DNA from 2 places in the Dactylosporangium sp. NPDC049525 genome. Region 1 is predicted to be linked to the other one. Evidence: riboswitches for the same ligand, from Rfam matches in the RefSeq annotation. Region 1 holds a riboswitch; the other holds the start of a gene.
The links. Region 1 has a riboswitch for thiamine pyrophosphate ahead of thiS (sulfur carrier protein ThiS). Riboswitches for the same ligand answer to the same signal wherever they lie in the genome.
Positions count from the first base shown of each region.

Region 2: linked by a shared signal. The riboswitch ahead of AB0K00_RS29175 (ECF transporter S component) and the one ahead of thiS (sulfur carrier protein ThiS) in region 1 are both predicted to bind thiamine pyrophosphate.

Region 1 is NZ_JBFAPO010000003.1:455,852-466,330, forward strand. It holds gene AB0K00_RS08815 (DNA polymerase IV) at 1-76, opposite strand, end outside; gene AB0K00_RS08820 (hypothetical protein) at 162-575, shown strand; gene AB0K00_RS08825 (nucleotide pyrophosphatase/phosphodiesterase family protein) at 589-1,737, opposite strand; gene AB0K00_RS08830 (methyltransferase domain-containing protein) at 1,737-2,465, opposite strand; gene thiC (phosphomethylpyrimidine synthase ThiC) at 2,481-4,037, opposite strand; gene thiD (bifunctional hydroxymethylpyrimidine kinase/phosphomethylpyrimidine kinase) at 4,125-4,943, opposite strand; gene AB0K00_RS08845 (thiamine phosphate synthase) at 4,940-5,452, opposite strand; gene AB0K00_RS08850 (thiazole synthase) at 5,449-6,213, opposite strand; gene thiS (sulfur carrier protein ThiS) at 6,206-6,412, opposite strand; TPP riboswitch at 6,411-6,521, opposite strand; gene thiO (glycine oxidase ThiO) at 6,547-7,581, opposite strand; gene thiE (thiamine phosphate synthase) at 7,729-8,355, opposite strand; gene AB0K00_RS08870 (aldo/keto reductase) at 8,374-9,348, shown strand; gene AB0K00_RS08875 (hypothetical protein) at 9,397-9,819, opposite strand; gene AB0K00_RS08880 (hypothetical protein) at 10,110-10,475, shown strand; gene AB0K00_RS08885 (hypothetical protein) at 10,468-10,479, shown strand, end outside.
Region 2 is NZ_JBFAPO010000023.1:26,350-36,828, reverse strand. It holds gene AB0K00_RS29225 (XdhC family protein) at 32-511, shown strand; gene AB0K00_RS29220 (glycine--tRNA ligase) at 508-1,890, opposite strand; gene AB0K00_RS29215 (hypothetical protein) at 2,046-2,540, opposite strand; gene AB0K00_RS29210 (antibiotic biosynthesis monooxygenase) at 2,571-2,897, opposite strand; gene AB0K00_RS29205 (DUF6703 family protein) at 2,933-3,181, shown strand; gene AB0K00_RS29200 (metal ABC transporter ATP-binding protein) at 3,221-3,976, shown strand; gene AB0K00_RS29195 (metal ABC transporter permease) at 3,973-4,863, shown strand; gene AB0K00_RS29190 (metalloregulator ArsR/SmtB family transcription factor) at 4,884-5,180, shown strand; gene AB0K00_RS29185 (hypothetical protein) at 5,283-5,879, shown strand; gene AB0K00_RS29180 (acyl-CoA dehydrogenase family protein) at 6,091-8,013, opposite strand; TPP riboswitch at 8,174-8,292, shown strand; gene AB0K00_RS29175 (ECF transporter S component) at 8,370-8,936, shown strand; gene AB0K00_RS29170 (ABC transporter ATP-binding protein) at 8,965-10,266, shown strand; gene AB0K00_RS29165 (energy-coupling factor transporter transmembrane component T) at 10,305-10,479, shown strand, end outside.

The DNA.
Region 1 (10,479 bases):
AGCCGGTGTCGTCGGCGTCGGGGCCGAACTCCCCCGCGCCCGAACCGTCCCTCGGCACCACCTGACTCCGCCCCACACCCGCACCTTAGCCAGGCCCTATGACAAAAAGCCGTACACCCGAGTGAATTGACGCGAAGTTAGGTATGCCTTACCTTCCTGGAATGGCCCTCCTCGCGCTGACCTCGCCGCTGGCGCCGGTCGTCGCGGCCGTCGAGGGCCTGCGGCTGCAGCACCCGGACCTGGTGCGCTGCCTCGCGCCGGGGCTGATGACCAGCGGCGGCGACGGCTGGCGGCCGGGGACCGACCGGTGCGCCCTCGCCGTGCTCCTGGTCGCGGGCTGGACCAGGGCGCGCCGGGTGCCGCTGCCGGCGGAGGGCGAGACGTTCCTCAACCAGGCCGGGCAGCTGGGGATCCGCCGGGCGCGGGTGGCTGTGCTCTGCGACGACCCGGTGGCCGGCGCGCCGGGGGTGGTGGTTGCCGCGACCCGGGAGGACCTGTTCAGGATCGTGCTGGAGCACGCGGTCGACGCCGGCCCGGAGCTGCGGGCCACCATGCACCAGCTGACAAAAGCCTGACGAAACACAGAACCTAGCGGCGCACCACCAGCAGCGGGATCTGCATCTCCGCCGCCGTGCTGGAGCCGTGGAACGCGACCATCCTGGAGATCTTCGCCGGCTCGTGCGCCGACGCGAGGACCACCCACCGCTCGTGGCAGATGGCGACCACGTCGCCGACGCGGGCCAGGTGCTGCTGCGGGATCGGGCCGAACCAGCCCGCCGCCACCGCCTCCTCCCGGCTCAGCACGGTCGCGGCGGCACCGAGGACGCCCTGCCAGGTGGCGATGACGTCGGCGCGGGCACCGGGGATGGTGTGCAGGTAGCGGACCCGTGGCTCGCCGGCGACGACGGCGACCCCGGCCCGCAGGCGGGCGTCCTGGTCGAGGTCGAGGCGCCGGTCGGCGGGGATGTCGAGCTGGCCGTGGTCGGCGGTGACGACCAGCGCCGAGTTGGGCGGCAGCCCGTCGACGAGGCGGGTGAGGAGCCGGTCGGCGTCGCTGACGGCGGTGCGCCACTCGCCGGTGCCGATGCCGTGGTCGTGCCCGGCGCGGTCGACGTCGGGCAGGTAGCCGTACACGAGCCGGGACGTGCGGAGGGCGGCGAGCATCGCGGCGGCGACCTCATCGGAGGCGACCCCGGCGCCGAAGCGGGCGCCCCGGTACGCCGAGACCGACAGGCCGGTCCGCTCGAACTGCGGGTTGCTGATCACGGTCGGGGCGAGGCCGGCGTTGACGGCCCGGGTGAACGCGGTCGGCAGCGGCTGCCACTGCGCCGGGTCAGGCTGGCCGTCCCAGTGCAGGTGGTTGACGACCTGGTCGGTGCCGGGCTGGTTGAGCACGATGCCGACGATGCCGTGGGCGCCGGGCGGGGCGCCGGTGCCGAGGGTGACGAGGCTGACCGGGGTCGTCGACGGGAACCCGGCGGTGATCGACCGGGCGGTGCCGAGCCGGCCGCCGAGGAAGTCGGTGAGGGTCGGCGCGTGCGGCGCGGCGACCCCGAGCTGGTGCCAGCCGAGGCCGTCGAGGAGGAGCACGGCGACCCGCTCGACGCCGGCGAGGGTGGCCCCGAGGTTGAGGGCGTCGCGCTCGTAGGGCATCCCGAGCACGCTCAGGACGCTGGGCATGACTTCGGCGAGGCTGCCCTGCCCGTAGCGCGGCGCGACCGGATCCAGCAGGCCCATCAGGACTTCCGGGCGAGCAGATGCAGCTGGGTGGCGATGTCCCGGTAGGGCGACGCGCCGGCGAGCGCCAGCTCGAAGGCCTGCAGCGCCTCCGGCTCGCGCTCCGCGACGCTGCCGGGCACCAGGTCGGCGATGATCCGCACGCCGTGGATCTGCTCGACGGCGAACCCGCAGCCGGCCAGCAGCGCCCTCGCCGTGTCGACGTCATACCGGCGGCGGAGCCGGTCGCCGTCGTCGGCGCGGCCGTCGGGGCTGGCCACGAGCAGGGCCGCGGCGGCGAGGTGCCCGCCGATGGCCTTCGCGAGGACGGCCGCGGCCCGGTTGGCGACGACGACGCTGGCCGCGCCGCCGGGGCGCAGGGTCGCGGCGAGCGCGGTGACGACCTTGTGCGGGTCGTCGACGACCTCCAGCATGCTGTGGCACAGCACCAGGTCGACGCTCTCGGGCGGGACGAGGTCGGCGAGGCCGTCGCCGTCGCCCTGCAGCGCGGTGATCCGGTCGGCGACCCCGGCCTCGGCGGCCCGGCGGGTGAGCGCGGCCAAGGCGTCGGGGCTGGGGTCGACGACGGTGACGGAGTGCCCGGCGCGGGCGAGAGGCACGGCGAACCCGCCGGTGCCGCCGCCGACGTCGAGGGCGGTCAGGGGGTGGTCGGCCCCGGCGATCTCACGACGCAGGACCTGCCAGACGACCGCGGTGCGTGGCGACGCCACAGAGGACTCCACCCCCACGACCTTAGTACCCGCCTACGACACCACCGGGAGGTATACCTGCCCGCCGGACGACGCGAACTCCGCCGATTTCGCCTGCATCCCCAAAGCGGCGTAGTCGGGCAGCGACTGGCTGATCTTCATCGAACAGAACTTCGGGCCGCACATGGAACAGAAGTGGGCGGTCTTCGCCGGCGCGGCGGGCAGCGTCTCGTCGTGGTAGGCGCGCGCCGTGTCCGGGTCCATGGCCAGGTTGAACTGGTCCTCCCAGCGGAACTCGAACCGGGCCTTGGACAGCGCGTCGTCCCACGCCTGCGCGCCGGGGTGCCCCTTGGCGAGGTCGGCGGCGTGCGCGGCGATCTTGTACGCGATGACCCCGGCCTTCACGTCGTCGCGGTTCGGCAGCCCGAGGTGCTCCTTCGGGGTGACGTAGCAGAGCATCGCCGTGCCGTACATGGCGATCATGGCGGCGCCGATGGCGCTGGTGATGTGGTCGTACGCCGGCGCCACGTCCGTGGTCAGCGGGCCGAGCGTGTAGAACGGCGCCTCGTGGCACCACTCCTTCTGCAGGTCCACGTTCTCCTTGATCTTGTGCATGGGCACGTGCCCGGGGCCCTCGATCATCACCTGGACGTCGTGCTCCCACGCGATCGTGGTGAGCTCGCCGAGGGTCCGCAGCTCCGCCAGCTGCGCCTCGTCGTTCGCGTCGGCGATGGACCCGGGACGCAGCCCGTCGCCGAGGGAGAAGGCGACGTCATATCGAGCAAAAATCTCGCACAGTTCCGAAAAATGCGTATACAGGAAGTTCTCCTCGTGGCGGGCCAGGCACCATGCGGCCATGATCGAACCGCCGCGGGACACGATGCCGGTGACCCGGCCGACGGTCATCGGCACGTACCGCAGCAGCACCCCGGCGTGCACGGTCATGTAGTCGACGCCCTGTTCCGCCTGCTCGACGATGGTGTCGCGGTACGCCTCCCAGGTGAGCTTCAGCGGGTCACCGCCGACCTTCTCCAGGGCCTGGTAGATCGGCACGGTCCCGATCGGCACCGGCGAGTTGCGCACGATCGCCTCGCGGGTCGCGTGGATGTGCTTGCCGGTCGACAGGTCCATGACCGTGTCGGCGCCCCACTTCGTCGCCCAGGTGAGCTTCCCGACCTCCTCCTCGACGCCGGAGGAGACCGCGGACGTGCCGATGTTGGCGTTGACCTTCACCAGGAAGCGGCTGCCGATGACCATCGGCTCGCTCTCCGGGTGGTTGACGTTGTTGGGCAGGATGGCCCGCCCGGCGGCGATCTCCTCCAGAACCACGGACGCCTCGACACCCTCCCGGATCGCGGCGAACTCCATCTCCGGCGTGACGATCCCCTGCCGCGCGTAGTACAGCTGCGTCCGCTCTGCCCCGTGGAGAATGCCCCGCTCCGCGATCCAAGGCGCGCGCAACGGCGGCAGGCCGACCGGCGGGTCGTTGAGCGGACCGGAGGTGTCGTAGAGGCGGACCGGTGGGTTGCCGCCGCTGAGTTCGACCTCCGCGAACGGCACCCGGACGTCGTCGCGGGACCCCTGGACGTGGACCTTGCGCTTCATGCGGATCCTCTCTTGGGCACGGCGAAACGGGCACGCCGGAGGCGCACCTGTTCGCGTTTCGGCAGGTGTACTGGGTGAGCTTCGGCCTGGGAGCTAGGTGAGCGGGCGCTCGAACGGTCCCCAGGCGAGCGGGCCGTGGCCGGTGCCGAGCCGCCAGCCGGACGATGCGACCAGGGCCGCGTGCACGTACTCCTTCGCCCCTGCGAGGGCCTCGGCGACGGGCTGCCCGAGCGCGAGCCGGGCCGCGGTCGCCGCCGCCAGGGTGCAGCCGGTCCCGTGGTTGTTGGCCGTGTCGACCCACGGCGCGCTGAGCAGCTCGACGGTGCCGCCGGCGCAGACGACGTCGACGGCGTCGCGGCTGCCGCGCAGGTGGCCGCCCTTGACCACGACGCACCGGGCGCCGGTCGCGGCGAGGTCCTCGGCCGCCTTGATCGCGTCGTCGACGTCGAGGACGTCCCGGCCGAGCAGCACCGACGCCTCCCGTAGGTTGGGCGTGACCACCGCGGCGTGCGGGAACAGCAGGTCCAGGTACGCCCGCTCGGCGTCGCGGGTGAACAGCCGGTCGCCGGAGGAGGCGACGAGGACCGGGTCGACGACCAGCCCCGGCAGCCGCGGCGCGTACCCGGCGACGAGCGCGACGGTCTCCGGCGTGGCGAGCATGCCGGTCTTGACCGCGGCGACGGGCAGGTCGGCGAGGACCGCGTCGAGCTGCGCGCCGACGAACCCGGGGTCGACCACGGAGATCCCCTTGACGCCGGTGGTGTTCTGCGCGGTCAGCGCCGTGATCACGCTGGTGCCGAAGACCCGGTGCGCGGCGAACGTCTTCAGGTCCGCCTGGATGCCCGCGCCCCCACCGGAGTCCGACCCGGCAATGGTCAGCGCAACGACCGGGTTCGTAACGACCGGGTTCATATGGTCAACAGCTCCTTGACGAACCGGGCGGGGTCCTCCGCGCGCATGACCGCGCCCATGACGGCCACCCCGGTGGCGCCCTCGTCGAGGCAGTCCCGGACCCGCTGCGGCGAGTCGACGCCGCCCAGGGCGTACACCGGCAGCCGGACGACCTGCGCCATCCGGGCCAGGGCGGCCAGCCCGAGCGGGGGTCCGTAGCCCGGTTTGGAGCGGGTCGGGTAGATCGGGGACAGGGTCGCGAAGTCCACCTCCGCCTCGGCGGCGGCGACCAGGTCGTCGAGGTTGTGGCACTTGCGGAACGCGGTCGTGTCCTCGGCGAGGACCAGGCGGCCCTTGACGCCGTCGAGCATGACCCGCAGCCGGTCGGCGAGGTCCTGGCGTTCCCCGTCGGGGAGGTCCTGCTCGCCGAGGACGACCAGCCGCGCGCCCCCGTCGACCGCCCGGTTGACCACCTCGTCGAGTGGCCGGTGCGCCTGTAGCCGATCGGTGAACAGGATCAATCGGGTCACCACGGCAACCCTCCCGTCGGGCTCGAGGCGGTCGCGTACAGGCGGCGCGGGATCCTCCCGGCGGCGTGGGCGAGGCGGCCGGCCTCGACCGCGAGCCGCATCGCCGCCGCCATCCGCGCGGGGTGCTCGGCGCGGGTGACGGCGGACGCGAGCAGGACCCCGTCGCAGCCGAGCTCCATGGCGAGCGCGGCGTCGGAGGCGGTGCCGATCCCGGCGTCGAGGATGACCGGCACGGTCACCTTCTGCCGGATCAGCGCGATGTTGTGCGGGTTGCGGATGCCCAGCCCGGAGCCGATCGGGGCACCGAGCGGCATGACCGCGGCGCAGCCCGCGTCGGCGAGGCGCTGGGCGAGGACCGGGTCGTCGGTGGTGTACGGCAGCACCGTGAAGCCGTCCTCGACGAGCCGCTCCGCGGCGGTGACCAGCTCGACCGCGTCGGGCAGGAGGGTCTCCTCGTCGCCGATGACCTCCAGCTTCACCCACGCCGTGTCGAACGCCTCGCGGGCGAGGTGGGCGAGTTTCACCGCCTCGGTCGCGGTGTAGCAGCCGGCGGTGTTGGGCAGGACCCGCACCCCGCACCGTTCGACCACGTCGAGCAGCGACGGCGCGGCCGGGTCGAGCCGCCGCAGCGCGACGGTGACGAGCCCGGTGCCGCTGGCCCGGATCGCGGCCTCCAGGGCGGCGTGGCTGGTCGCCCCGCCGGTGCCGAGGATGAGCCGCGACGGCAGCTCCTCGCCCGCGATGCTGAGATGGTCAGCCACCTTGGACCGCCGTGAGGACGTCGACGGTGTCGCCGGCAACCGGCCTGGTCACGGCCCAGGTGTCGCGGGGCACGACGGTCCCGTTGAGCGCCACGGCGATCCCGCGCGGGCCGGCGGCCCCGACGAGACCCTGGACGACGTCGGCGATGGTGGCGGTGTCGTCCACATCGGCGGTGACGGCGTTGACCACGAGCTGCATGCGGCTCACTCCTGACTCCCTGCGCCGGCATGATCCGGATCAGGTTCGACGGTCGGGGGCTGACAGCCCCCCTCTCAGCCCGGTCACACCGGACTCCCGTGGGGTACGAGCTGACCATAACCCCGCCGCGGTCCTCAGGTAAAGCGACCCGCCCGGTACGCGCTGACGTTCACGTCCGTCGATCCTTTGGTGACGAGGTCGGCGATGACGTGCGCGGTGACCGGCGCGAGGAGCACCCCGTGCCGGTAGTGCCCGCCCGCCACGTACACGTTTCCGTGCAGGTGCCCGAGGATCGGGGCGTTGTCGGGGGTGCCGGGCCGCAGCCCCGCGAGGGTCTCGGCGAGGGCCAGCTCGGCGACGCCCGGCAGCAGGTCCGCGGCCGGTCGCAGCAGGTCGAGCACCCCGCCGGCGGTCACCGTCGTGTCGGCGCCGCGCTCCTCCTCGCTCGCCCCGACGACCAGTTCCCCGTCGGCGCGCGGCACCAGGTACACGTGCCGGCCCAGCGCCACACCCCGCACCACGTGCGTGAGCAGCGGCTCCGGCCCCCGCAGCCGCAGCAGCTGGCCCTTCACGGGCCGCACCGGCAGGCCGGTCGACGCGGCGAGGCCGCACCCGTTCGCGACGATGATCACATCGTCCCGCAGGCTGGACGGGTCGGTGACGTCCCGCCGCTCGTGCCGGACCGGCAGGCTCCGCAGCGCGGCGAGCAGCAGCCGCGGGTCGACCTGATGGTCCCCGCCGGCCCTGGCCCCGCCGCGGACCCGCGGGCTGAGCAGCGGCTCGAGCTCACGCAGCTGCCGCCCCCCGAGCGGCTCGATCGGCGTCCCGGCCCGCCGGTAGTAGTCGACAAGCCGCCGCACCTCGGTGAGATCATCCTCGGTGAGCGCAACCAGCAGCGTGCCGTCGGTCCGGTACCCGAGCGGCATCCCGGTCGCGGCGCCAACCTCGGCAGCGAACCCGGGCCACCGCCGCATCGACTCAAGCATCAACTCCTGCAGCGCCTCCTCACCAAACGCGGCCTCGCCGGTCGGCGCCAACATCCCGGCCGCAACCCGGCCCGCGCCGCGGCCGGGATCGGCGTCGTAGACGGTGACCCGCTCCCCGCGCCGCGTCAGCTCCCACGCGATGCAGAGCCCGATCACCCCGCCCCCGACGACCCCGACCTTCACGCCAGCCCCCTTCCCGAAACCATGACCGCGTCCTCCCCGGATAAATCCAGGCGCGAGCGCCCGAATTTATCCGACATTTCGTGTATGTCAGTGTCGAAGTTGACCTTGGAGACTTTGGCTCGCTATGGGCAGTCAAAGTCTCCAAGGTCAACTGGTCGCGGCGAGGACCGCGGCGAACCGGGCCGCCGTCGCCGCCGGGTCAGGGGCGCCGCTCATCGCGCCGACCACCGCGACCGCGTGCGCGCCGACCGCGAACAGCTCCGCCGCCCGCTCCGGGGTGACACCCCCGATCGCGATCACCGGCACGTCGACGGCCTCGACGACGGCGCGCACCCCCGCCGGGCCGATCGCGTCGGGCAGCCCGGTCTTCGTCGTCGTCGCGTACGCCGGACCCACCCCCAGATACGTGGCGCCGTCCGCGACCGCTTGACGCGCCGACACCGGGTTGCGGGCGGTCGCGCCGAGGATCGCGCGCGGTCCCAGGACGCGCCGGGCCGCGGCCACGGGCAGGTCGTCGGCGCCGACGTGCCCGCCGTCCGCGCCGGCGGCGAGCGCGATGTGCAGCCGGTCGTTGACGAGGCAGGTCGCCCCGGCGGCCCGGCACAGGGCGACGACCCGGACGGTCAGGTCGTACGCCTCGCGGTCGGTGACGGCGTCCTCCGGCCGCACCTGCACGACCCCGAACCCGGCGGCGAGGGCGTGCCCGACCACGCCGAGCACGTCTCGCCCGGGGCGGGTGTCAGTGATGAGATGGAGTCGTCCGAGCGTCTGCACCGCGATAGCTTTTCAGACATGAAGCAGGTGCGACTTGGCCGGACCGGGTTGAAGGTCTCCGAGATCTGTCTCGGCATGATGAGCTACGGCGATCCCGCGTGGCGTGACTGGGTGCTCGACGAGGAGGCCGCGGACCCGTTCGTGCGGCGCGCCGTCGAGGCCGGGATCACGTTCTTCGACACCGCCGACGTCTACTCCCTCGGTGCCAGCGAGACCGTCACGGGGCGGCTCCTGGCGAAGTACTTCACCCGCCGCGACGACTACGTCCTCGCCACCAAGGTGTTCAGCGTCATGAGCGACCGCCCCAACGACTCGGGGCTGTCCCGCAAGCACGTCCTGGCCGGCATCGACGGCTCGCTGCGGCGGCTCGGCGTCGACCACGTGGACCTGTACCAGATCCACCGTTTCGACCCGGACACCCCGGTCGAGGAGACGATGGAGGCGCTGCACGACGTGGTGCGCGCCGGCAAGGCCCGCTACATCGGCGCGTCCAGCATGTACGCGTGGCAGTTCGCGAAGATGCAGCACACGGCCCGCGAGCGCGGCTGGACCGAGTTCGTGTCGATGCAGAACCACTACAACCTGGTGTACCGCGAGGAGGAGCGGGAGATGCTGCCGCTCTGCGCCGACCAGGGCGTCGGCGTCATCCCGTGGAGCCCCCTCGCCCGGGGCCTCCTGGCCGGCAACCGGGGCCGCGGCGACGAGCGGCGCACCACCCGCTCCGCCAGCGACGTGTTCAACTCCATGTACACCGACGACGACTTCGCCGTGGTCGACGTCAATGCCGAGGTCGCCGGTGAGCGGGGCGTCCCCTCGGCGCAGGTGGCGCTCGCCTGGCTGCTGTCCCGCCCGGTGGTCACCGCCCCGATCGTCGGCGCGACGAAGCTGTCGCACCTGGACGACGCGATCGCCGCGACCGAGCTGACCCTGGACGAGAAGGAGATCGAGCGCCTCGAGGCGCCGTACGTGCCGCACCGGGTCCTGGGTCACTGACGCACGGAGGCCGGCCCCGGGAAGGGGCCGGCCTTCGGACGTGCAAGCTCAGTTGGAGGCCACGCCGAGGGCGGCGCTGCCGCCGTCGGTGTGCAGCTCGGTGCCCGAGGCGAACGCGCTGTCGAAGCGGGCCTGCAGGGCGTCGAGCTGGTCGTACTCCGACGCGTGCGACGACTCGGAACCCTCGGCGGCGAACACGTGGTCGGCCTCGGCCTCGTTGTGGTCGTAGGAGGTGAAGTCCGACTCCTCGTAGTGCTCACCCGACGGGTTCGAGTACTCCACGTGGTGACCCTGGTCGAAGCTGGTCGACTCCGCCGACGCGTGGTCCTGCTCGTACACGCCGAAGTTCGAGTCGTAGTCGTTCTCCGCCGCGTGCACCTGGTGCAGCTGGTCCAGCGACTCGTGATCCTGACCGGCCTCAACGTGGCCGTAGTCAACGCCGCCGTTGTCGCCGCTGTCCCACTCGCTCATTCCATCCCCCAGCTCATCTGTGATCGCGTTGCTCTGTTGCCATGAACGTTAGGCAATCCTGGACTGCATTGAATCCCCGAAACGTGCCACCGCCCAGCGCTGTGCCAGGTAGGCGACAGTCCCGAACCGCACCGGCGCCGGCGGCCGTGTCACCGGGCAGCTGGGGACACCGTTCAAACCCGATGTCCCCGGTGTCATCAACCCCTCACGAGGCCGGTATTCAGCCCGGAACATAGAGCATGACGGGCCCGGAGCAGGTGCTCCGGGCCCGCCGCATTACGCTGTCGGCCGTGATCGGGCCCTTGGCTGTCGCCATCCACGTGCTGTCGCTCGCCCTCGCGGCGTGGGCGTTCGTGGAGTTCTTCCGGCACCGCGAGCCGACCCGCCCGCTCTTCGCCGGGCTCGGCGTCGTCGGGGTGCTCGTCCTGGTGCAGGTCGTCGCGCTCACCGTCGGTCTCGCCGGCGGCCGCGGGCCCGACGACGGCGGCCAGGTCGTCACCCTCGTCGGGTACATGCTGACGGCGCTGCTGCTGCCGCCGGCCGGTGCCGTCCTTGCCCGGATGGAACCGACCCGCTGGGGTTCCCTGCTGATCGGCAGCGCCGCCGTCATCGTGCCGGTGCTCATCCTGCGACTGGGACAGATCTGGAATGGCTGAACGT
Region 2 (10,479 bases), on a different contig from region 1:
ACCGTTCCGGTATGACAGTTCGGCGAAGCGCATGACCACGCCACCGGAATTCGACGCGGCCTGCGCGCTCGCGCACGGCACCGTCCAGCCCGCCGCCGACGGCCGGGCCGTGGTGGCGGTGTTCGACTCGCCGGTGGCCGCGCACCTGCTGCACTTCGCGGCGACCCTCGGCTACCGGGTCGCGCTCGCCGACCCGGATCTGACCGGGGTGGCCGTCGACGCGGAGACCGACGTCGTCGTCACCGACCACGACCGCCCCGAGCTGGGCCTCGTGCTGCGCGACGCCCTCACGACGCCGGCCCGCTGGATCGGGGTGATGGGCAGCCCCAGGCACGCCGGCCCGCACGTCGAAGCCCTGCGGGGCCTCGGCGTGAGCGAGGACGAGATCGCCCGGGTGCACCGCCCGATCGGGCTGAACATCGGCTCGAAGACGCCGGCGGAGATCGCGCTCGCGACCCTCGCCGGCCTCCTCGCGGACCGGAACGGACGACCGGGCGGAACGGCCTTCTAGCAGCCGGGCAGCCGCTCGATCAGGTACGTCTCGACCTGGTCCAGCGACACCCGCTCCTGCGTCATCGTGTCCCGGTCACGCACCGTCACGGCGTTGTCGTTGAGCGTCTCGAAGTCGACCGTCAGGCAGTAGGGCGTGCCGATCTCGTCCTGGCGCCGGTACCGCCGGCCGATGCCCTGCGCGTCGTCGAAGTCGACGGTCCACCGCTTGCGCAGCTGCTTGGCCAGGTCACGGGCCTTCGGCGACAGGTCCGCGTTGCGCGACAGCGGCAGCACCGCCGCCTTGACCGGTGCGAGCCGCTTGTCGAAGCGCATGACGGTGCGCTTGTCGACGCTGCCGCTGGTGTTCGGCGCCTCGTCCTCGTCATACGCCTCGAGCAGGAACGCGAGGACCGCGCGGGTGAGACCGGCGGCGGGCTCGATGACGTAGGGAACCCAGCGCTCCTTCTTCTCCTGGTCGAAGTAGGACAGGTCGACACCGGAGTGCTTGGAGTGCGTGGTCAGGTCGAAGTCGGTGCGGTTGGCGATGCCTTCGAGCTCGGAGAACTCCTGGCCGCCGAAGCGGAAGCGGTACTCGATGTCGACGGTGCGCTTCGAGTAGTGCGACAGCTTCTCCTTCGGGTGCTCGTAGAAGCGGAGGTTGTCGGCGGACAGGCCGAGGTCGAGATACCAGTTCCAGCGCTCCTGGAGCCAGTACTCGTGCGCCTCCTCGTCCTTGCCGGGCTCGACGAAGTACTCCATCTCCATCTGCTCGAACTCGCGCGTGCGGAAGATGAAGTTGCCGGGGGTGATCTCGTTGCGGAAGCTCTTGCCGACCTGCGCGATGCCGAACGGCGGCTTCTTGCGGGCGGCGCCCTCGATGTTCTTGTAGTTGATGAAGATGCCCTGCGCGGTCTCGGGCCGCAGGTAATGCAGGCCCTCGTCGTTCTCCACCGCGCCGAGGTAGGTCTTCATCAGGCCGTTGAACATGCGCGGCTCGCTGAACGTGCCCTTGTTGCCGCAGTTGGGGCAGTTGATCTCGGCGAGGGCGAAGGGCTTGCCCTCGCCATGCTTCTCGACGAACGCCTCTTCGAGGTGGTCCGCGCGGAACCGCTTGTGGCAGGACGCGCACTCGGTCAGCGGGTCGACGAACGCGTCGACGTGACCGGAGGCGACCCACACGTCGCGGGAGAGGATGACGGCGGAGTCCAGGCCGACGATGTCGTCACGCTGCTGGACCATGGTGCGCCACCACTGCCGGCGCACGTTGTCCTTGAGCTCGACGCCCAGGGGGCCGTAGTCCCAGGCGGAGCGGGTGCCCCCGTAGATCTCGCTGGACGGGAAGACAAAGCCGCGGCGCTTCGCGAGGCTGACGACTGAATCAATGCGATCTGCGGCCATGGTTCCTCCTCGGCCTCACGGCGACTGGCTGTCGGCAAGGCGGGTGTCGGGTGCTGAAGGTCGGTCAGGACGGGCAAACCGTCAACGTCCACATCGACGCTACGGTTACGCCCGAACGAGCCGCACCAGATTATCCGCAGGGTTACGCGGCGCGATCAGTCGACCCCTCCGCAGATCACCCACCGGGTCGTCTGCTGCAGCATGGTGAATGTCATCAGGACCTCGCCCTGTCCCCGGCGCTCGACCGTCGCCGGGACCTGCACGAGGTTCACGTCGACCTCGTCCTCGTGCACGGTGAAACTGGTGACCTCGGAGCCGCGGTAGTGCTGGTCATACCAGCCGACGGTGTGGATGCGCTGCTGCTCCGGGCACAGCTGGTTGCGGGCGGTCTCATAGTCCTGTGCGCGCAGCGCAGTCAGGTAGTCGTCGACGACGCTGGACAGCTGCGAGCGGGCGACGCCTTCGAGGCCGCCGAGCAGGAACCCGCCGCCGAGCGCCCCGCCGACGCAGCACAGGACGAGCACGAGCCCGCCGATGCCGAGGCCGATCCACAGGCCGCGCAGGTCCCGGTCACGGGGCGGCGCCGCGAACGGCGTCACCACACCGGGGCCGGGCGGCGGCGCCGGCACCTCGGTCGGCGAGGGCATCATGCCCCCAACATTAGCCAACTACCCGGTCACCTATGCACGGTCGCTCGCGGTGACGGTGAGCGCACCGCCGGGGGCCACCTCGGCGAGCTCCTCGAACGCGGACGGCTCGTCGAGGGACTGGGCGAGCAGCGGCGTGGCGTACATCTTCACGTCGAAGGCCGACAGCGCCCGCCGGTAGGCACCCACCGACTGCCATTCGGTGACGATGCTCCAGTGCGTCGGGTCGTCGTACGCGCGGGCCAGCCGGCCACGGAGATACCCTGGGCAGGCCGCGAGGGCGCCGAGCGCGGTGTGCGCGCGTTCCGCGAATCCTTCGTCGGCGCCGTCGTCCAGCACGAACCTTGTCACGACCAGCATGCCGCGAGCATACGGACCCGAGGAGCCCACCCGAGATGACCCAGCGTGTTCTGACCCGGCTGGGCCGGATCAGCCCGACGTCCGCGTTCCTCGGCGTCGGCGTGCTCGTGTTCGTGGCGCTGGTCCTCCCGGGCCCGGTGGGTGGCCTGGTGCTGCTCGCCGTGGCCGCCGGCGCCGGGTGGCTGCTCGCCCAGACGTGGCGGCTGCATCCGGCGCGGGCCCGGGTGATACGGCTGGCGATCCTGGGGCTCGTCGTGCTGCTGGCGGTCATGAAGCTCACCTGAAGTTGACAACGATTCCCATTATCAGGCACGCTCGGCAGCGTGGTACTTGAGGTGGACCGGGCCGTCGTCGCCTACGACGGGCGGCCGGTGCTCGACGGCGTGTCGCTGCGGGTCGACGTGGGCGAGGTCGTGGCGATCCTCGGCGCCAACGGATCCGGCAAGTCCACCCTGGTGAAGTCGGCGCTGGGTCTGGTACCGCTCACGAAAGGCGAGGTCCGCCTCTTCGGCACCCCGCTCAAGCGGTTCCGGTCGTGGCACCGGCTCGGCTACGTCCCGCAGCGCGTCGGCGCAGGCAGTGGCGTCCCGGCCACCGTGGGCGAGGTCGTCGCCGAGGGCCGCCTCGCGCGGCGGGGCTTCCTGCGCTTCCCGTCCGGCGCCGACCGGCGCGCGGTCGAGGAGGCGCTCACCGCCGTCGGCCTCGCCGACCGCGCCCGGGAGCCCGTGTCGGTGCTGTCCGGCGGGCAGCAGCAGCGGGTCCTCATCGCCCGCGCCCTCGCCGGCGCGCCCGAGCTGCTGGTCCTGGACGAGCCCACGGCCGGTGTCGACGCCGCCAGCCAGGAGGCGTTCGCCGCCTGCCTGCACCATTTCGTCGGTCAGGGCGGCACCGTGGTCTTCGTGGCACACGAGCTCGGCCCGCTGCGCCCTCTGATCACCCGCGCGGTCGTCGTGCACCACGGCGAGATCATCCACGACGGGGCACCCCCGGAGCCGGCCGACCACCACGCCGAACCCGGCCACGACCACGTCCACCCCCACGCCGCCGTCGAGGCGCCCGGCCTCCTGGGCAGCGCATGAGCATCTTCGCGTACGACTTCATGATCCGAGCCCTGGTCGGTGCGCTGATCACCGGTGCGTCGGCCCCCGCCATCGGCATCTACCTCGTGCAGCGGCGGCTGTCACTCATCGGCGACGGCCTCGGCCACGTGGCGCTCACCGGCGTCGGGTTCGGCCTGCTGCTGCACCAGTCCCCCGTGATCATGGCGGTGGTCGCGGCCGCCCTCGGCGCCGTCGTCATCGAACTGGTCCGCGAACGCGGCAAGACCTCCGGCGACGTCGCCCTCGCCATGCTCTTCTACGGCGGCATCTCCGGCGGCGTCATCCTCGTGAACCTTTCGGACGAGCAGAGCAACCGCAGCCTCGTCACGTACCTCTTCGGCTCACCGCTCACCACGAGCCGGCAGGACCTGACGATCATGCTCATCCTCGGCTGCGCGGTGCTCGCCGTGGCCGTCCTGCTCCGCCCGTGGCTCTTCGCCGTCTGCCACGACGAGGAGTACGCGCGGGTCTCCGGCCTGCCGGTCCGCGCCCTCAACCTCGTCCTCGCCGTGACGACCGCCGTCACCGTCACCGTCGCCATGCGGGCCGTCGGCCTGCTGCTGGTCAGCGCCCTCATGGTGGTGCCGGTCGCGACGGCGCAGCAGATCACCCGCGGCTTCAAGATGACGATGCTCGTCGCGGTATTGCTCGGCCTCACCGTCTCCGGCGGCGGCATCTGGATCTCCACCGTCGCCGACACCGGCCCCGGCGCGACCGTGGTCCTCCTCGCGATCGCCGGCTTCTTCACCGTCACCGTCGGCCTTTCCACGTGGCGCGCGATCCGCCGCCGGGCCCGCCCTCAGCCACCGGCGCCGGACCGCACCAAACCCGAGGTGGTGCTTGACCGTGTGGACCATGGTTACTGACAACGGTTACCGTTGCGCATATGTCGAGCATTGAGGGTTACGAAGCGGCCGGCGAGCTGTTGCGTGCCCTCGCCGCCCCGCTGCGCATTCGCATCGTGACCGAACTCGCCGACGGCCCCCGCTGCGTCCACGAGCTCGTCGACACCCTCGGCGCCCCGCAGCCGCTCGTCTCCCAGCACCTGCGGGTCCTGCGCGGCGCGGGCGTCGTGCGGGGCTCCCGCCGTGGTCGGGAGATCGCGTACGCGCTGACCGACGACCACATCGCCCACATCGTCGCCGACGCCGTCTCCCACGCCCGCGAGTCACCGTCCAGTTGACCTTGGAGACTTTGACTCGTTCTGGCGCGTCAAAGTCTCCAAGGTCAACCCGGCGCACTGTCACACAGTGCGGGCACAGGTTGGGTACGTCAGGCTTGAGCGGTGAAGCTCTATGCCGACCGTGCCCCCACCGCCCTGCGGCAGTTCCTCACCGACGTGTTCGTGGTCGTGTGGGTCTATGTCTGGGTCAGGCTGGGAATGACGCTGTTCGACCTCATCCAGAAGTTGGCGGTGCCCGGGCAGAAGCTCGAGGGCGCCGGGAACGGGCTCGCCGACAACCTCAAGGGGGCCGGCGACAAGATCAATGGCGTGCCGGGCGTGCCTGACTCGGTCGCCGCCCCGTTCAACAGCGCGGCGGACGCGGCGAGGTCGCTCGCCGACGCGGGCCGCCAGCAGCAGGAGATCGTCAACGACCTGGCCTGGGTACTGTCGGTGATGCTGGTCGGGATCACGGTCGCCATGGTCGTGCTCGTGTGGCTGCCGTTGCGGATCCGGTGGATGCGGCGGGCCGGCTCGGCGACGAAGCTGCGCAACGCGACCGCGGGCCGGGACCTGCTGGCGCTGCGGGCGCTGGCAACGCAGCCGCTGGGCAAGCTGGTGAAGATCGACCCGGAGATCGCGGCACTGTGGCGCAAGGGCGACAAGCAGGCGGTCGAGGCACTCGCCAGCCTGGAACTCCGCAGCCTCGGCCTGCGGTAGCGAAGCAGCCGCGGCGTGCGGCAGCGAAGCAGCCGCAGTCGGCGGCAGCGAGGCAGCCGCGGCCTGTGGTAGCGAGCGGTGGCCCCACCGGAACCCGGCGGGGCCACCCATGTTCAGCTGGGTAAACTACGGTTGGTAGTGGTGTCGGAGATCAATTAGATCCGGTCGGGTAGTGTCAGAAGCAGCCCGCGACACGCACACCACAACGACCTCAGAAGCGGCGGCGGACGTCCTCGGCGGCCGACTCGCCAGGTTCCCAGGAGGCCAGCCAGGGCCCCGCGGGCGCGGGCGGGATGATGCCCTCCTCCAGGGACAGGTAGCGCCCGGCGATGACCCGCTTCGCGGCCGCGGTCTCGATCGCGTCGACGTTGTCCCACAGGTCGCGGAACAGCGCCTCGGCGCGCAGGGTCGCCTGCCGGCAGAACAGGTCGGCGAGCTCGATCCCCTCGGGCCGGCCGTCCTGCTCGCTGCGGGCCTTGACGCAGGCCGCGGACATCGCGAAGAGCTCCGCGCCGATGTCGACGATCCGGCCGAGGAAGCCCTGCTTGTGTTCGAGCTTGCCCTGCCAGCGGGCCATGCCGTAGAAGGTTTCGCGGGCCAGGCGGCGCGAGGATCGTTCGACGTAGCGCAGGTGCTGAGCCAGAGAGCCGAAGGCGCTGAAGCCGGACGGCAGCTGGCCCTTGCCGGTGACCAGGGTCGGCAGCCACTTGGCGTAGAAGCCGCCGGCCTTGCCCGCCGCCTTGGCCTTCGCGCCGAGGCGGGCGTCGGGGTCGATGATGTCGCCGGCGACCGAGAGGTGGGCGTCGACGGCCTCGCGGGCGATGGCGAGGTGCATGATCTCGGTCGAGCCCTCGAAGATGCGGTTGATCCGCAGGTCGCGGAGGATCTGCTCGGCGGGGATCGGGCGTTCGCCGCGGGCGGCGAGGGACTCGGCGGTCTCGTAGCCGCGGCCGCCGCGGATCTGGACGAGTTCGTCGGCGACCTTCCAGGCCAGCTCGCTCGCGTAGAGCTTCACGAGCGCCGCCTCGATGCGGATGTCGTTGCGGTCGTCGTCGGCGAGGCGGCAGGAGATCTCCAGCATCGCCTCCATGCCGTACGTGGAGCCGGCGATGAACGCGATCTTCTTCGCGATGGCCTCGTAGGTGCCGATCGGGCGGCCCATCTGGACGCGTTCGGCGGCCCATTCGCGGGCGACGTTGAGGCACCACTTGCCGGCGCCGACGCACATCGCCGGCAGCGACAGCCGGCCGGTGTTCAGGGTGCTGAGCGCGATCCGCAGGCCCTGGCCCTCGCCGCCGATGACGTTGGCGGCGGGCACCCGTACGTCGTGGAAGCGGGTCACGCTGTTCTCCAGGCCGCGCAGGCCCATGAACGTGTTGCGCCGCTCGATCGTCACTCCCGGGGCGTCGCCCTCGACCACGAACGCCGTGATGCCCCCACGGTGGCCGTCGCTGCGCGGTACCAGCGCCATCACGACGAACAGGGTGGCCAGGGTCCCGTTGGTGGCCCACAGCTTGACCCCGTTGAGCAGGTAGTCGCCGTCCTCGGTGGGGACGGCCGAGGTGCGCAGATTCGCCGGGTAGGAGCCGACCTCGGGCTCGGTCAGCAGGAACGCCGACACCTCGCCGCCGGCGAGCCTGGGCAGGAACTTCTCCTTCTGCTCGTCGGTGCCGACGAGCTTCAGCGGCTGCGGCACCCCGATCGACTGGTGCGCCGACAGCAGCGCGCCGATCGACGGGTTGACGGAGCCGACGAGGGCCAGGGCCCGGCAGTAGTCGAGGTTCGACAGGCCGAGGCCGCCGTACTTCGGGTCGATCTTCATGCCGAAGGCGCCGATCGAGCCCAGCGACCGGAGCACCTCGTCGGGAATGTGCGCGTCGCGTTCGATCTGCTGGCCGTCGACCCCGGCGAGATACCCGCGCAGCTTCTCGCGGAACTCCTGCCCTTCCGAGGCACGCGTGTCGGCGGGCGGTGGGTCGATCAGGTCGAGGCGGAAGCGGCCGAGGAACAGCTCCTTGCCGAAGCTCGGCTTGCGCCATTCCGTCTCGCGGTTGGCTTCGATGACTTTCCGGGCCTGTCGTTCCGTGTGAACCGAAGCGTCAGCGTGCGACGAAGCGTCGGCAACCTGCGTCATGCGGCACCCCCAGGTGTCAGTCCTGTCACACCAGGTTATTACCCGCGGGTAGCGCAGGCTATGCCCGGAACAAGACGATCACCGGCCGTGGTCGGCCGTGATTTTGACGACCAGACACTCCAAGTCAACATCCTTCACTGTTACCGTCGGGAAACAACTGCACATCCGACAGGGGAGCGCACAGCGCTGAGAGTGCGGCGGCCGACAGAGGACGGCCGACGCAGACCCTCGAACCTGATCTGGGTAATGCCAGCGCAGGGAGCTCGGTCACCTCACGCAAGACGCCACGTCCAGGTAACCCGGGGCGTGGCGTCGCGTCTCCTTCTGGCTCACCCCCGAACCAGGAGGCACTTGCAATGGAAACCCGCTGGCGGACCGTCGACATCATCGTCGCTTCGGTCATCGCGGTGGCGTTCGCCGCCGTGTTCTACGCGTGGAACAACCTGTGGAACGCGATGGACAGCGTCGCGCTGCCGTGGCGTGCCTTCATCTACGGTGTGTGGCTGATCCCGGGCGTGCTCGGCCCGCTGGTCATCCGCAAGCCCGGCGCCGGGCTCTACACCGAGTTCGTCGCGGCGCTGGTCTCGGCCCTGTTCGGCTCGACCTGGGGTCTCGGCGTGCTGCTGTCCGGTCTGGTACAGGGTGTCGGCGGCGAGTTCGGCTTCGCCTTCACGGGGTACCGCAGCTTCAAGCTCGGCAACGCCCTCGTCGCGGGTGCCCTCGCCGGCGGCGGCGCGGCGCTGCTGGACCTCAACGTGTACTACGGCGCGTTCAGCAACACCGACAAGGCCCTGTACGCGGCGATCGTCATGGCCAGCGGCGCGGTCGTCGCCGGTGCCGGCTCGTGGGCGCTGCAGCGGTCCCTGGCCACGACCGGTGTGCTGGACCGGTTCCCGTCGGGCCGCGAACGGGCAACTGTCTGAGACGCGGACCGGCAACTGTCGAAGCGCCGTGAGCACGGTCGAGTTCAAGGGTTTCGGGTGGCGGCACGCCGGGCGTAAGGCCTGGGCGGTCCGCCACTTCGACCTGCGGATCGAGCACGGTGAGCGGGTGCTGCTCGCGGGTGCCTCCGGCGCCGGCAAGAGCACCCTGCTCGCCGCCCTCGCCGGCCTGCTCGCCGAGGACTCCGGCGAGCAGGAGGGTGCGGTCCTCGTCGACGGCATGCCGGCCCGGCAGGCGAGGGCAGGCACGGGGATCGTGTTCCAGGATCCCCAGACGCAGCTGGTCATGAGCCGCTGCGGCGACGACGTCGCGTTCGGCCTGGAGAACCGGGGCGTGCCGCGGGCCGAGATCTGGCCGCGGGTCGACGCCGCGCTTGCCGCCGTCGGGTTCCCGTACGGCCGGGACCGCGACACGGCGGCGCTGTCCGGTGGTGAGCAGCAGCGGCTCGCCATCGCCGGGGTGCTCGTGTCGCAGCCGAAGCTGCTCCTGCTGGACGAGCCGACCGCGAATCTCGATCCCGACGGTGCGCAGCTGGTACGGGCGGCGCTCGGCAAGGCCCTGCACGACGTCGACGCCACGATGATCCTGGTCGAGCACCGGCTCGAGGAGGCGTTGACGCTGGTCGACCGGGTGGTGACCCTCGGCGCGGAGCAGCCGCCGCTGGTCGTGCCGGACCGCAGGGCCCGCACGGGCCCCGGCGACGTGCTGCTGACCACCGAGCGGCTGGCGTTGCGGCACACGGGCAACGTGGTCGACGAGGTGGTGCGCGCCGGCGAGGCGCTCGTCGTCGAAGGCCCCAACGGGGCGGGCAAGTCGACCCTGGCGCTGCTGCTCGGCGGCCTGACGAAACCGGCGAAGCCGGGAAGGGTGATCGCGAGCGGCGAGCGGCGCCCGCCGCACCGCTGGCGGGCCGCGAAGCTCGCCGCGAAGATCGGCTCGGTGTTCCAGAACCCGGAGCACCAGTTCGTCACCGCGACCGTCCGCGGTGAGCTGCTGCTCGGCGGCGGCAGCGCCAAGGTCGTCGACGAGCTGCTGAGCCGGCTGCGCCTCGACCGGCTGGCGCTGGCGAACCCGTACACCTTGAGCGGCGGCGAACAACGCCGGCTCAGCGTCGCGACGGCCCTGGCCGCGGCGCCGGAGCTGCTGGTCCTCGACGAGCCCACGTTCGGGCAGGACCCGCTGACGTGGCGGGAGCTCGTCGACCTCCTGGCAGACCTGCGCGACGAGGGACGCGGCCTGGTCATCGTCACCCACGACCGGCAGCTCACCGAGGCGCTCGGCGACCGGCGGCTCAGGCTGGAGCGCCAGTGAAGGCGAAGGCGCCGGTGAAGGCGGCGACGACGGTCACGGTGAAGGCGAAGGCAAAGGCGCCGGTGACCGGCTGGATCCGGGACCGGGACGCGACCGCGAAGCTGCTCGCGGCGGCGCTGCTCACCGCCGCCGTGCTCAGCACCGTCGACCCGTTCGTCACCGCTGTCGCCATCGGCGTCGAGCTGGCGCTGCTGCCGCTGACCGGGCTGACGC